DNA from 4 places in the Pseudomonas sp. DNDY-54 genome. Region 1 is predicted to be linked to each of the others. Evidence: predicted binding sites of a transcription regulator. Region 1 holds the regulator's gene; each other region holds the start of a gene.
What was found. Region 1 encodes FliA, which starts transcription of late flagellar genes. Its sites were predicted from a motif close to CTAAAGTTTNNNNNNNNNNNGCCGNTAA; they were not measured.
Positions count from the first base shown of each region.

Region 1 (3,120 bases):
TGCCGGTCATCCAGATCGACCCAAGCCAGCCGCTGAGCAAAAGTCTCGCCCCTCTGGCCCGCAAGCGTCTGATTCTTATCGACACGGCTGGCCTGCCTGCCGGTGACCCGATGATGCGTGCGCAGCTCGAGGCGCTGGCCGATCGCGGTATCAAGTCGAAGAATTACCTGGTCTTGCCGGCGACCAGCCAGAGCCAGGTGCTCAAGGCGACCTGGCATCATTACCGCGGTTGCGGGCTGGCTGGCTGCATTCTGACTAAACTGGATGAGGCCGGGAGCCTGGGTGATGTGCTGGGTCTTACCATCAGCCAGCATCTGCCCATCGCCTACCTCGCCGACGGGCCGCGCATCCCTGAAGATCTGCATCTGCCGCGCAGCCATCAACTGGTGAGCCGAGCGGTGAGCTTGCAGACCCAGGAAGATCCCAGCGAGGAAACCATGGCTGATATGTTCTCGGGTCTGTACAACGCATCTTCACGGAGGGTCGGATGAACGCTTTGCTCCGTGACGCACACCAAGTAGACGCGTTCTGGCTGAACGCATCGATGGCCCTAGGGCTCCAGAAAGAGATAGGCGTTTGAACATGGGTATTCATCCCGTACAGGTTATTGCGGTGACTGGCGGCAAAGGTGGCGTCGGCAAGACCAACGTGTCGGTCAATCTGTCGCTGGCCCTGGCTGAGCTCGGTCGCCGGGTGGTGCTGCTTGATGCCGACCTTGGTTTGGCCAACGTGGACGTGCTGCTGGGGTTGACCACCAAGCGCACGCTGGCTGATGTCATCGCCGGGGAATGCGATTTGCGTGACGTGATGATTCAGGGACCGGGCGGTATTCGCGTCGTGCCCGCGGCATCCGGTACGCAGAGCATGGTGCAGCTCTCTTCGCTGCAGCATTCGGGGCTGATTCAGGCCTTCAGCGACATCGGCAACGACATCGATGTGCTGATCATCGACACGGCCGCCGGTATTGGCGACGGCGTAGTGAGCTTCGTGCGCGCGGCGCAGGAAGTCCTGCTGGTGGTGACTGACGAGCCCACCTCAATCACCGATGCTTACGCATTGATCAAGTTGCTCAACCGCGACTATGGCATCAGCCGTTTTCGGGTCCTGGCAAACATGGCACACGCGCCGCAGGAAGGCCGCAACCTGTTCGCCAAGCTGACCAAAGTCACCGAGCGATTTCTCGACGTGGCGTTGCAATATGTCGGCGCGATTCCTTACGACGAAGCGGTGCGCAAGGCGGTACAGAAGCAGCGCGCCGTGTACGAAGCCTATCCGCGAGCCAAGTGCTCATTGGCATTCAAGGCCATCGCGCAGAAGGTGGACAGCTGGCCGCTGCCCGCATCGCCACGTGGTCATTTGGAATTCTTTGTGGAGCGCCTCGTCAGGCCCGCCGCAGAGCCTCACGAATAACAAGCGGCTGGGTTCAGTATGTATTACAGCAAAGCTCACGCTAAAGACTCGCAATATCAGCTCATCGACCAATACGCGCCGTTAGTCAAACGCATCGCCTATCACCTCCTGGCGCGTTTGCCGGCGAGCGTGCAGGTCGATGATCTGATGCAGGCCGGGATGATCGGCTTGCTGGAAGCGTCAAAAAAATACGACGCAGGCAAGGGCGCCAGTTTCGAGACCTATGCCGGTATCCGCATCCGCGGCGCGATGCTTGACGAGGTGCGCAAGGGCGATTGGGCGCCGCGTTCGGTGCATCGCAATTCGCGGATGGTCAGTGAGGCGATTCGGGCAATTGAAGCCAGAACCGGTCGCGACGCTAAAGATCAGGACGTTGCGGCCGAACTTAAATTGAGTCTCGATGAGTACTACGGCATTCTGGGCGACACCTTGGGTAGCCGTTTGTTCAGTTTTGATGATCTGCTTCAGGAAGGTGAGCACGGCGAGTTCGAGGAAGATGCGGCAAGCACTCATCCGGAGCCGTTTCGCGATCTCGAAGATGAGCGATTCCAACAGGCGCTGGCCGAGGCCATTGGCAACTTGCCTGAGCGTGAAAAGCTGGTGCTTTCGCTGTATTACGACGAAGAGTTGAATTTGAAGGAAATAGGCCAGGTGCTAGGTGTGAGCGAATCGCGGGTGAGTCAGCTGCACAGTCAGTGCGCGGCACGTCTGCGGGCTCGCCTGGGTGAATGGCGCGCTCGTTAACGGCAGGTCGGCAATAAAGTATTAGACCGCTTACGCGCTTCATTCGTGAAGCCCGCAACAGACCGTGAGCAGGTTCTGAGATTCGTGATTTACGGAGGTGTACTTGGACAAGAACATGAAAATCCTCATCGTCGACGACTTTTCGACCATGAGACGGATCATCAAGAACCTTTTGCGTGATCTGGGATTTACCAACACCGCCGAAGCGGATGATGGCACCACTGCCTTGCCGATGTTGAAAAGCGGTAGCTTCGATTTCCTCGTTACAGACTGGAACATGCCTGGCATGAGCGGTATCGACTTGCTGCGCGCCGTGCGTGCCGACGAACGTCTGAAGCACCTGCCTGTGTTGATGGTGACCGCCGAAGCAAAGCGCGATCAGATCATCGAGGCCGCGCAGGCCGGGGTAAACGGTTACGTCGTCAAGCCATTCACGGCTCAAGTGCTCAAAGAGAAGATTGAAAAGATCTTCGAGCGCGTCAACGGCTGAAGCAGTAACGCCGCGAGGGCACTATGACGCAAGCAGACCAAAGCCTGGCAGAGTTCGAAGCAACTCTGAAGGCTCATGCACCCCAATTAATTGAAAGTCTGCAACAGGGCCGCTTCGACGAAGCCACGCAGATGTTCAACGAGCTCAATCAGGCGCGTAATCACGGGCTCTATCTCGAAGTTGGCAAGCTCACCCGCGAATTGCACAACGCCATCGTCAAGCTTGAAATGGATACCTGCGCGACAGGTGGTGATCCATCGCCAATTACCGATGCGACCGATCGCCTTTCCTACGTCGTGGAGATGACCGAAAAAGCGGCCAACCGCACCATGGATCTGGTGGAAGAATCAGCGCCGTTGGTGAACTACGTCAGCTACGAAGCGCAGAGCTTGACCGCCGATTGGCAGCGCTTCATGCGCCGCGAAATGAACGCTGAGCAGTTCCGTGAGTTGGTCAAGCGAATCGATCAGTTTCTT
Region 1 is NZ_CP082271.1:2,858,183-2,861,302, reverse strand. Features, by position in the region: gene flhF (flagellar biosynthesis protein FlhF) at 1-491, shown strand, start outside; gene fleN (flagellar synthesis regulator FleN) at 583-1,410, shown strand; gene fliA (RNA polymerase sigma factor FliA) at 1,429-2,154, shown strand; gene K4O48_RS13180 (chemotaxis response regulator CheY) at 2,270-2,644, shown strand; gene K4O48_RS13175 (protein phosphatase CheZ) at 2,668-3,120, shown strand, end outside.

Region 2 (3,120 bases), 350 kb from region 1:
TCGAGCAACTGGTGGATACCGGATTGGTCAGTTCCCCGGCCGATCTGTATAGCCTGACGTTCGATCAGGTGCTGGCGCTTGAAGGCTTCGCCGAAGTATCCAGTCGCAACCTGCTCAACTCAATTGACGCCAGCCGCACACCGTCCCTGGCGCGCTTCATCTATGCGCTGGGCATTCCTGACGTCGGGGAGGGCACTGCGAAGCTGCTCGCGCGTGCGTTGGGTTCGCTCGATCGCATTAGCCGGGCTTTGCCAGATGTGCTGGTTTACCTGCCTGATATCGGATTGGAGGTCGCGCACGAGATCCACAGTTTCTTCGAAGATGACCATAACCAACTCGTCATTAAGCAGCTGCGCGAGCGTGGCGTGCAGCTGCAGGAAGAGGGTGAGGTTCATCCCGAGTTCGCCGCCTGCGCAACATTGGCTGAGCTGCTCGACAAGCTGAACATTCCCTTCATCGCCACCACCGGTGCCCAACGCCTCGCCGACCGCTTCGGTAGTCTTGACGTCATCATTGAAGCCGACTGGCTGGATTTGCGTCAGGTCGAACGCCTTAACGAAAAGGCGGCCCGCGCACTGCGGGATTATTTCGACGAGTCAGCCAACGCAGACCGAGCTCGCGCCATCGAGGCCCAGCTGCGCGAATTCGGCATGCACTGGCAAAGCGAACGGAAGGCTGCGGATAGCTTGCCGCTAGCGGGGCAAACCTGGGTGCTCACCGGCACGCTGGAAAGCATGAGTCGCGACGAAGCCAAGGCGAGGCTGGAGGCGTTAGGGGCAAAGGTTTCCGGATCCGTTTCAGCCAAGACCAGCGTAGTGGTAGCTGGCCCAGGAGCTGGGTCGAAGCTGGCAAAGGCCAACGAGCTGGGCTTGGCGGTCAACGACGAGGATGCCTTCCTGGAACGGCTTGCTGAACTTGAGCATTAACTCAAACATCAGCTAGTCGGCTTCGCACCGAAGACGTGTCACCTACCCCAGGTCACGGGCGGCTACGGCCTGCTTCTCGTGGGAGGTGCGTCCCGCGGCGAAATGGACTTTCCCTGTGCAAAGCAAAGCTTCGCGCAGAGGGCAGCCCTTCTACAAGAGCAGCGGTTTGACTCCAGTTTTATTAGGCAGCGCTCCCTCGCGGTGAAAAGGGCTTCCAGGCACTCTTAAAACAAACACTCCCGCACGGGCCTGCCGTCCACCTCGCGGCCTTCTGTTCATACATTAAAGATTTCCACCCAACGTCCGAAAACCTTCGCAGGCGGGCTCGCGTGTTTGCGGATTCGCCGGTGTCGTACAGGTTGTTTTCGGGGCTTGCAAAATTATTTTCGACTGCCTCCTAAAGCTCACCGAAACGACGCCGATAAGCTAATCGAATGCGAACTCAATGGGTGCCTGGGCAGAAGCCGGCCCGGAGTCGCAAGCTCAGGCAACCAAAGTAACTAGCGCCCTTGGAGGCACATCATGGCTCTTACAGTCAATACAAACATCCCGTCGCTAAATACTCAGCGCAACCTGCAGTCGTCGTCCAACGCACTCGCCACCTCCATGGAGCGTCTGTCCACCGGTAGCCGCATCAACAGCGCCAAAGATGATGCCGCCGGCCTGCAAATCGCGAACCGTTTAACCAGCCAGATCAATGGCCTTGGTGTAGCCGTTCGAAACGCCAACGATGGTATTTCGTTGGCGCAAACTGCTGAAGGCGCATTGCAGCAGTCCACTAACATTCTTCAGCGTATGCGTGACCTGTCGCTCCAGTCAGCCAACGGCTCGAACAGCAGCTCCGAACGTGAAGCGCTAAATTCGGAAGTTGGTGAGCTTAAGAAAGAACTAGACCGTATCAGCAACACCACAACCTTCGGTGGTCGGAAGCTGTTGGATGGGTCGTTCGGTACTACTACGTTCCAAGTGGGTAGCAGCGCAAACGAGATGATCAGCGTAAATATCGGAGAGATGAGTACCGAATCGCTGTCTGGAAAGAGTAACGTTACCAATGTTGCGGGGATTACCCCGGTTAGTTATACCGATGCGGCTACGGCTGCGGCTGGTGCGAAAACAGTGGCTGACGCAGCGGTTGTCACGGCGCAAACTGCGGTAACCGACGACGACGGCACTGATGCTGATGCCTTGGCGGTCAAACAAAAGACCCTCACGGATGCAACTGCTGCTGCCACAGCAGCTGCTACGGCTGCTACGGCGGCTGCGGAAGCTGCGGCTGCTGCTGAGGATCCAAGCGCTCTAATTAGCGCCGAAGTAGGGGATATCACTTACACCTTCGCATTCACCGCAGAGGACGGCACCGAAAGCTCCAAAGACGTAAAGGTGGCGGCAGGAAGTAGCCTCGACGACACCATCACAGCAATCAACGATGCGAATATCGGCGTCGGTGTGTTCAAGGATACTGCTGGCACTGGCATGACTTTGGTCTCTAAGGACGAAGTCAAGCTATCTACCAATGTCGCAAGCTCAATTTTAGCGGATGCTTCGGTTGCTGATGCAACTATTGACTCAACTGCGTCGTCCATGACCAATGTTGCAGACGTCGACGTTAGTACTGCTCAGAAAGCACAAGAATCGATTCTGCTGATTGATGATGCCATCAAGGCCATCGACTCCCAGCGTGCTGACCTCGGTGCTGTACAGAACCGCTTCGACAACACCATTTCCAACCTGCAGAGCATTTCCGAAAACGTCTCCGCTGCACGTGGCCGTATCGAAGACACCGACTTCGCAGCCGAAACCGCCAACCTGAGCAAGAACCAGATCCTGCAACAGGCTGGTACTGCAATCCTGGCCCAGGCCAAGCAGCTGCCGCAGGCAGTTCTGAGTCTGCTGCAGTAATAAGCAGAAGGCGTTAATGATGAGGGTAGGGCTGTGCTCTACCCTCATTGATTCATGAGAGGTGAATCAATGGACGTCGGAAAAGTTTCTGGCGGAACCGCACCGCAAACACAGATGACAGCTGGCTCGCCACCCAGCCTCCGCAAAGAGGCTGGGTTTTCTGCGTCCGATACGATTCAGCCAGTAACGGCTTCCGTAAAAGGCGAAGAGCAGGAAAGCACCGCTGATCTGGTCGAAAAGCTTCGGTCGCAGATGCAAGATATCCAGCGTGATCTGAGCTTCAGCGTCGACGATT
Region 2 is NZ_CP082271.1:2,513,086-2,516,205, reverse strand. Features, by position in the region: gene ligA (NAD-dependent DNA ligase LigA) at 1-926, shown strand, start outside; gene K4O48_RS11625 (flagellin) at 1,449-2,825, shown strand; gene K4O48_RS11620 (flagellar protein FlaG) at 2,895-3,120, shown strand, end outside.
Region 2: the regulator FliA is predicted to act here: its motif matches at 1,209-1,236, upstream of K4O48_RS11625 (flagellin).

Region 3 (3,120 bases), 650 kb from region 1:
AACGAACAAGGCCACCCGAAGGTGGCCTTGTGCTCGGCACGCCCTGCTTCAGAACGCCTTGCCGGTGAGATAGAAGTTCTCGTAGCAGAAGTTCGTTGCTGCGATATAGCCTTCGGCGCTACCGCAATCGAAACGTTGGCCTTTGAATTTGTATGCCAGAACACAGCCGTCCTGGGCCTGGCGCATCAAAGCGTCAGTGATCTGGATCTCGCCACCCTTGCCTGGCTCGGTCTGCTCGATCAGGTTGAAAATATCGGGTGTCAGGATGTAGCGGCCGATGATGGCGAGGTTTGAAGGAGCATCTTCCGGTTTGGGTTTTTCGACCATGTGGCTGACGCGGAAAATGTCGTCACGGATCATCTCGCCAGCGATCACGCCGTACTTGCTGGTCTCTTCTGGCGGCACTTCCTGAATCGCGACGATCGAGCAGCGGAACTGGTTGTACAGCTTGACCATCTGGGCCAGGACCGGATCGCCATCAAGGTTGATGCAAAGGTCATCAGCCAGGACCACAGCGAAGGGCTCGTCACCAATCAATGGTCGACCGCTGAGAATGGCGTGGCCCAAGCCTTTCATTTCTACCTGGCGGGTGTACGAGAAGCTGCACTGGTCAATCAGTTTGCGAATGCCAACCAGGTACTTTTCTTTGTCCGTGTTGCGGATCTGATGTTCAAGCTCGTAACTGATATCGAAGTGATCTTCCAGGGAACGCTTGCCACGGCCGGTAACGATCGCGATCTGACTGAGCCCTGCGGCGAGTGCCTCTTCAACCCCGTACTGAATGAGGGGCTTATTCACTACCGGCAACATCTCCTTGGGCATTGCTTTGGTCGCCGGGAGGAAGCGCGTGCCATATCCGGCCGCAGGAAAAAGGCATTTCTTGATCATGTGAGTCCTTGAAGAGGAAGGTTCCAGTTGATGCACTGCGCGCCAAATCGGTCAGCAGCCATACCCTGCTTGTGCCGCCGACAGCGGCTGACTAGAGGCTACGACCACCGAAACGACGAGGGGTTCGACCACGGCCATCCCGAATCTGTTCGACCGAATCGAACCGACCGATGGCTGTTGACATGCCGTTGATACATAGCCTGATACGAGCCGAGAGGCTTGCCAAGTAGCTCCGCTAAATAAATTCAGACGCATCGGAGCATTCAGGCTGAGTCTGAGGCTTCCTATGTCATATGAAGCAAATTCGATCCATGTGAGCTCGGCCCTCAGCCGTGTCCCGACAGGTTCTGATTTCCTGACGCAGATCAGCGAAACCGCAGATATTTTTCTTTTAATACCCCCGACTGGCGTTCGCCCGTGAGACACGCACTAGGATGTCCCCGGCCTAAATGATGGCGCTTTGCCTGCCACAATGAAGCCACCAAAAACCCTGTAAAGAGTCCGGACAACCAGCCGATACCTCGGACAGATGAAGACACGAGTGTTTCGTTGCCCCTACGGCGGCAGGCCGCGGCCGACGGGCTAACTCGCTCGTATGTATTAGCAGTACCTAAGGAACAGGATGAACAGCACCTCTCCCGCTCGGCAAATGTCCGTTCAGTCGAAAATCAATCTGGCCCTGCTTGTGGTGTTCGCCCTGGTACTGGCTGCGTCTCTGCTCTATTCAGCCGGTTCCGAAAAGCAGCTGATACTGCAGGTCGTCGAGCAGCAGACCAAGGACACCGCAGACTCCTATTTCGACAGCATCAACACCATGATGCTGACCGGCACAATGGGGCAGCGTGAGGTGTTGCGTAACAAGATCCTTGCGCGCCCGGGCGTCATCGATGCGCGGATCGTTCGCGGCGAGCCGGTGACCAACGTGTTCGGCCCCGGTTTGGCACACCAAGCACCCGTCGATACGCTGGACCAGCGCGCGCTCGCGGGTGAGGCCACCGTTGAAGTGAGCGAGGGGCAAAACGGGCGGGTGCTGACGGTGATCAACCCGATCCATGCGCAGCAGGATTACCGCGGTACGAATTGCCTGACCTGCCATCAGGTCCCGCAGGACACGGTCATGGGCGCGGTCCGTATCAGCTATGACCTGTCTGCCCTGGATAGCGAGGTGCACGGCAACATCCTGACGTCCGCGGCAATCCAGGCGCTGCTGCTGGTGATCGGGCTGGTCATCATGAGCTACATCATTCGCCGGGTGGTTATCAGCCGCATCAATGACATGCGCCACACCATGGAGGCGATGACCGCAGATGAGGACCTTAGCCGCACGGTTGCCGTGCACGCTCAGGACGAGGTCGGCGCCATGGGCCACGCGTTCAACCGAATGATCTTCAAGTTCCGCAATAGTCTGGAAGCAGTGGCAGCCGTGACCCAGCAGCTCGGTGAGGTGTCCGAACGAGTCTCCCGCGTGGCGGAGAAAACGCACTCGGCTGTGATGGAGCAGCGCAGCGAAACCGACATGGTCGCCTCAGCGATGAACGAAATGAGCGCGACCGTTCAAGAGGTGGCGCGCCATGCGAATGAGACCGCTACGGCTTCGAGTGGGGCTGACAACGAGTCGCGTGCCGGCGTCGCGCTTGCCAACGAGGCCTTGCAGAGCATCGAAGTGTTGATCGGTGATATCGAGAACGCCGCCCAGGTGATCAAACTGGTCGAAACCGACAGCGTCAGCATCGGCATGGTGCTGAACGTGATCAATGGCATCGCGGAGCAAACCAACCTGCTTGCGTTGAATGCCGCGATCGAAGCCGCTCGTGCGGGCGAACAAGGCCGCGGCTTCGCGGTGGTCGCGGACGAGGTCCGCACCCTTGCCTCTCGCACGCAGAAATCCACGGAAGAAATTCAGCACACTATCGAACAGTTGCAAAATGGCGTGCGCAAAGCGGTACAGGCGATGGAGGGTGCTCAAGTTCGCGCACATTCAGGGTCGGACCGCGTAGGAAAGACCGCACAGAGCCTTACGGTCATTGCCGGCGAAGTGAACACCATCAACGGCATGAACACGCAAATAGCGACAGCTGCAGAGCAACAGGGCGCGGTCGCTGACGAAATTAACCGGAACATCACAACCATCAGCGCCATTGCCGATACAACGCTGACCGACGCCTCGCAAACCGCGCAGATCAGTGATGAACTGGTACAACTCGCCGCGGAGCTGAATCGTCTGGTTAAGCA
Region 3 is NZ_CP082271.1:2,206,908-2,210,027, forward strand. Features, by position in the region: gene galU (UTP--glucose-1-phosphate uridylyltransferase GalU) at 49-888, opposite strand; gene K4O48_RS10270 (methyl-accepting chemotaxis protein) at 1,511-3,120, shown strand, end outside.
Region 3: the regulator FliA is predicted to act here: its motif matches at 1,381-1,408, upstream of K4O48_RS10270 (methyl-accepting chemotaxis protein).

Region 4 (3,120 bases), 1.8 Mb from region 1:
GCTGGATTTGCGAGTAGATGGAGTTGAACTTGAAGGCGGCGAGGATCAGCACTACGACGATCACCGCGCCCAGCATGAGCAGCATGCGGCGCAACATGTTCCGTGTTCCTTGGATAGAAGCGAGCCGGCTGGCTACTGCCAAGAAAAATGAGGCAGCCGTTCGGGGTGCACACAAGAAGCCGAGCGCCGCCGTGATGCGGGCTCGGCTAGGGTTGTTCCGACCAGAGCGGCCAGGAAGCAGCGAAAGTAGCTCCGAACCCGGCGCGTGTAAAGCGATAGGTCGACCCGCCGATGGCGGGGTTTTTCAGCCTAGGCGTCGGACCGGGCGACGCCTGTGGATCACCCACCGCGCGCCCGGTACCTACGGGGCCACGGCGCCATCCGTGGTGGCACCGTAGAGTCAAAGCGGCCGTGTCAGCCGGCGAGACGGTGCGTCACTTCGCTGAGCTGGGCCGACAGACCATGCAGGTTTTGACTGGCCTTCTCGGTGCGCTCGACATTGTCCTGGTTGGTAGTAGCGATGGCGGTGATTTCGGTGAGGTTGCGCGAGATGTCTTCCGCAACGGACGTCTGCTCTTCGGCGGCGGTAGCGATCTGCCGATTCATGTCACGGATCGCCTCCACTTCATGAGTGATGCGCTGCAGCATGCTGCCCGCTTCGGTGACCTGTTCCACGCCCTCATCGCTGCGAGTCTGACCGCCCTCGATCGCGCGCACAGCATCCACCGCACCGGTCTGCACGGTATCGATGATCTGATGAATCTCGGCAGTCGAATCCGCCGTGCGCCGGGCCAGGGTTCGCACTTCGTCGGCGACAACCGCGAATCCACGGCCCGCATCACCGGCGCGAGCGGCTTCGATGGCGGCATTCAGTGCCAGCAGGTTGGTCTGATCGGCAATGCCACGAATGACTTCCAGGACTTTGCCAATGCGCCCGCTGTCCGCCTCTAGCCGGCGAATGACGTCGGCGGTGTTGCTGATTTCACCGCGCATCTGGGTAATTGTGTGGATGGTTGAACGCATCATGTTCTCGCCCTGCTGAGCGGAATGATCTGCCGCATCGGCAGCGCGCGCGGCTTCGGCGGCGTGGCGGGCAACTTCCTGTGCAGTCGCCGACATTTCGTGCATGGCGGTCGCTACCTGATCGGTGCGGGAAAATTGCTCGCGAGTGCCCTGGCCCATGAGCGTGGCGATGGCGTTCAGTTCGCCGCTGGCGCTGTCCAGGTCGGTCGTGCTGCGTTGCAGACGAGTAAAGGTGTCCGCGAGGAAGTCGCGCAAAACGTTTGCCGCGACCGCCAGGCGGCCCAGCTCGTCGGCGCGACTGGTATCCACGCGCTCCTTGAAGTTGCCCTGGCTGAGATTGGCAATGTGATCGATCAGATGACGGATCGGGTTGATCAGGTTGCGATTGACCAGCCAGAGGCTGAGGAGGCCGATCAAGACACCACCGGCCAGCATGATCAACGTACCGGCAATGATCGCCTGGTCGGCAGAGCGGCCGATCGACTCGGAACTGCTCAGCGCCGACTCCCGAAGCTGATCGACCAGTTCGCTCAGCTGTTCGCCGGTAGCGCGGTCGATGCCTTTAACGGCGTTGTCGCCAGCAACCGGATCGTTGCCGGCGGCGACAAACGCATCCAATCCTGTGCGATAGGCAGCGCCCAACGCGCGGTGTTCGTCAGCGAGCGTTTGGATCTGACCGGCCAGCGCTGCATCGTGCTGACTGGCCTGTACGAGGGTGCCGAGTAATGTCTGCACTTTGCGCTCTTGGTCCTCGAAGCGTTGCCAGTTTTTGGTCCGGCTCTCTGACGAGGTGCCGCGTAGCAACACGTTCTTCCATTCCTGCACCTGGACCTTGAATTCCAGGTTGGCCTCATTGATCAGGCGCGAAGCTTCGACCGGGCCCTTGAGCAATTGCTGGAAGGCGGCGATGTCTTTGGAGAGGAATGAAAAACTGGCGAGTGCGATGATGAGTGTCAGCAGCAGGCTGCCACCAATCAGTGCTAACAGCTGAGCGCGTAGGGATTGTTTCAGAAACATCGGGCGTTCTCGTATCGAAAGATGCCCTTGCGGTTATCGCAAGGATACGAGCGGTCCGTCCTGTGACCGCTAGGTCAGATAGCTTGTCGACCTGCCGTTTCGATACTTGAGGCTTTTCAGACCAACCGCAGGTGGTTGTCCCAGAGCCCGGCGGGCAACGCGAGTGGCGTGCTGACAAAGCTGTCCGAACGGCAATCGATCCGTCGGCAACGACCCTGGCCTGAGCTCACCACGAACCCGTCATTGACCGCAGCGACCCCGGCGCAGTCCGGCAAGTGGACTTCATCGCGCAACGCGGCGGTATCCAGGTCCCAGATGAAGACCTTGTTACCGCGCGGTGCGGTGACAGCCAGCAGGCGCAGCGCATCATTGATCGCCAGGCTTGCGGTGTATTGATTCATGGTCTGACGTTGGGCCTCGCCCAACGGGAAGGCCTGGAAGGACTCCCCGGGTCGTTTGATGGCCACCAGCGGCACTTGGTGCATGGGGTCGCCTTCGTATTGCTGCCCGGACACCACGGTGCCGTCTGCGGCAACTGCCAAGTGGCGCACGCTGTTCATCTGCTCGGGCAACTGCTCTTTACTGATCAGGGTGCCGTCGCGACGCACCAGCACCAGGCTTGGTTCCATGGCGTCGAGGTTCATCATCTCGCGGCTGTCAGCTTCGGTGCGAATACCACCGTTGGCGATCACCAGCGTCTCGCCGTCCGGCATCCATAGCAGTTGATGCGGCCCGATCCCGTGCGTCGAATGCTCGTCTATGCGCACGAGTCGGCGATCCTCGACGCGGTACACGCCGAGTACACCGCGGCCCGCATCGGTAGTGTCATTTTCAGTGGTGTAGAAGCGATCACCGCTGGCATGGAACACGCCGTGGCCGTAGAAATGCCGATCCGCTGGCGACGCCAGAACCTGCAGTAGCGTGCCGTCGCGGCTATCGACCAGATAGCTCTCCCGGCTTGGGCGACGACCCACGAACACCGCCAGCGGCAGGTGCGGGTGGGCATACACGTCATGGCAGCGCTCGTTGACCGGCGTGGCGAATACCCGGCTGCCATCGAGCCGATAGCCGACCGCATAG
Region 4 is NZ_CP082271.1:1,079,853-1,082,972, forward strand. Features, by position in the region: gene K4O48_RS05110 (efflux RND transporter periplasmic adaptor subunit) at 1-97, opposite strand, end outside; gene K4O48_RS20660 (methyl-accepting chemotaxis protein) at 415-1,464, opposite strand; gene K4O48_RS05120 (DUF1513 domain-containing protein) at 2,157-3,120, opposite strand, start outside.
Region 4: the regulator FliA is predicted to act here: its motif matches at 1,586-1,613, upstream of K4O48_RS20660 (methyl-accepting chemotaxis protein).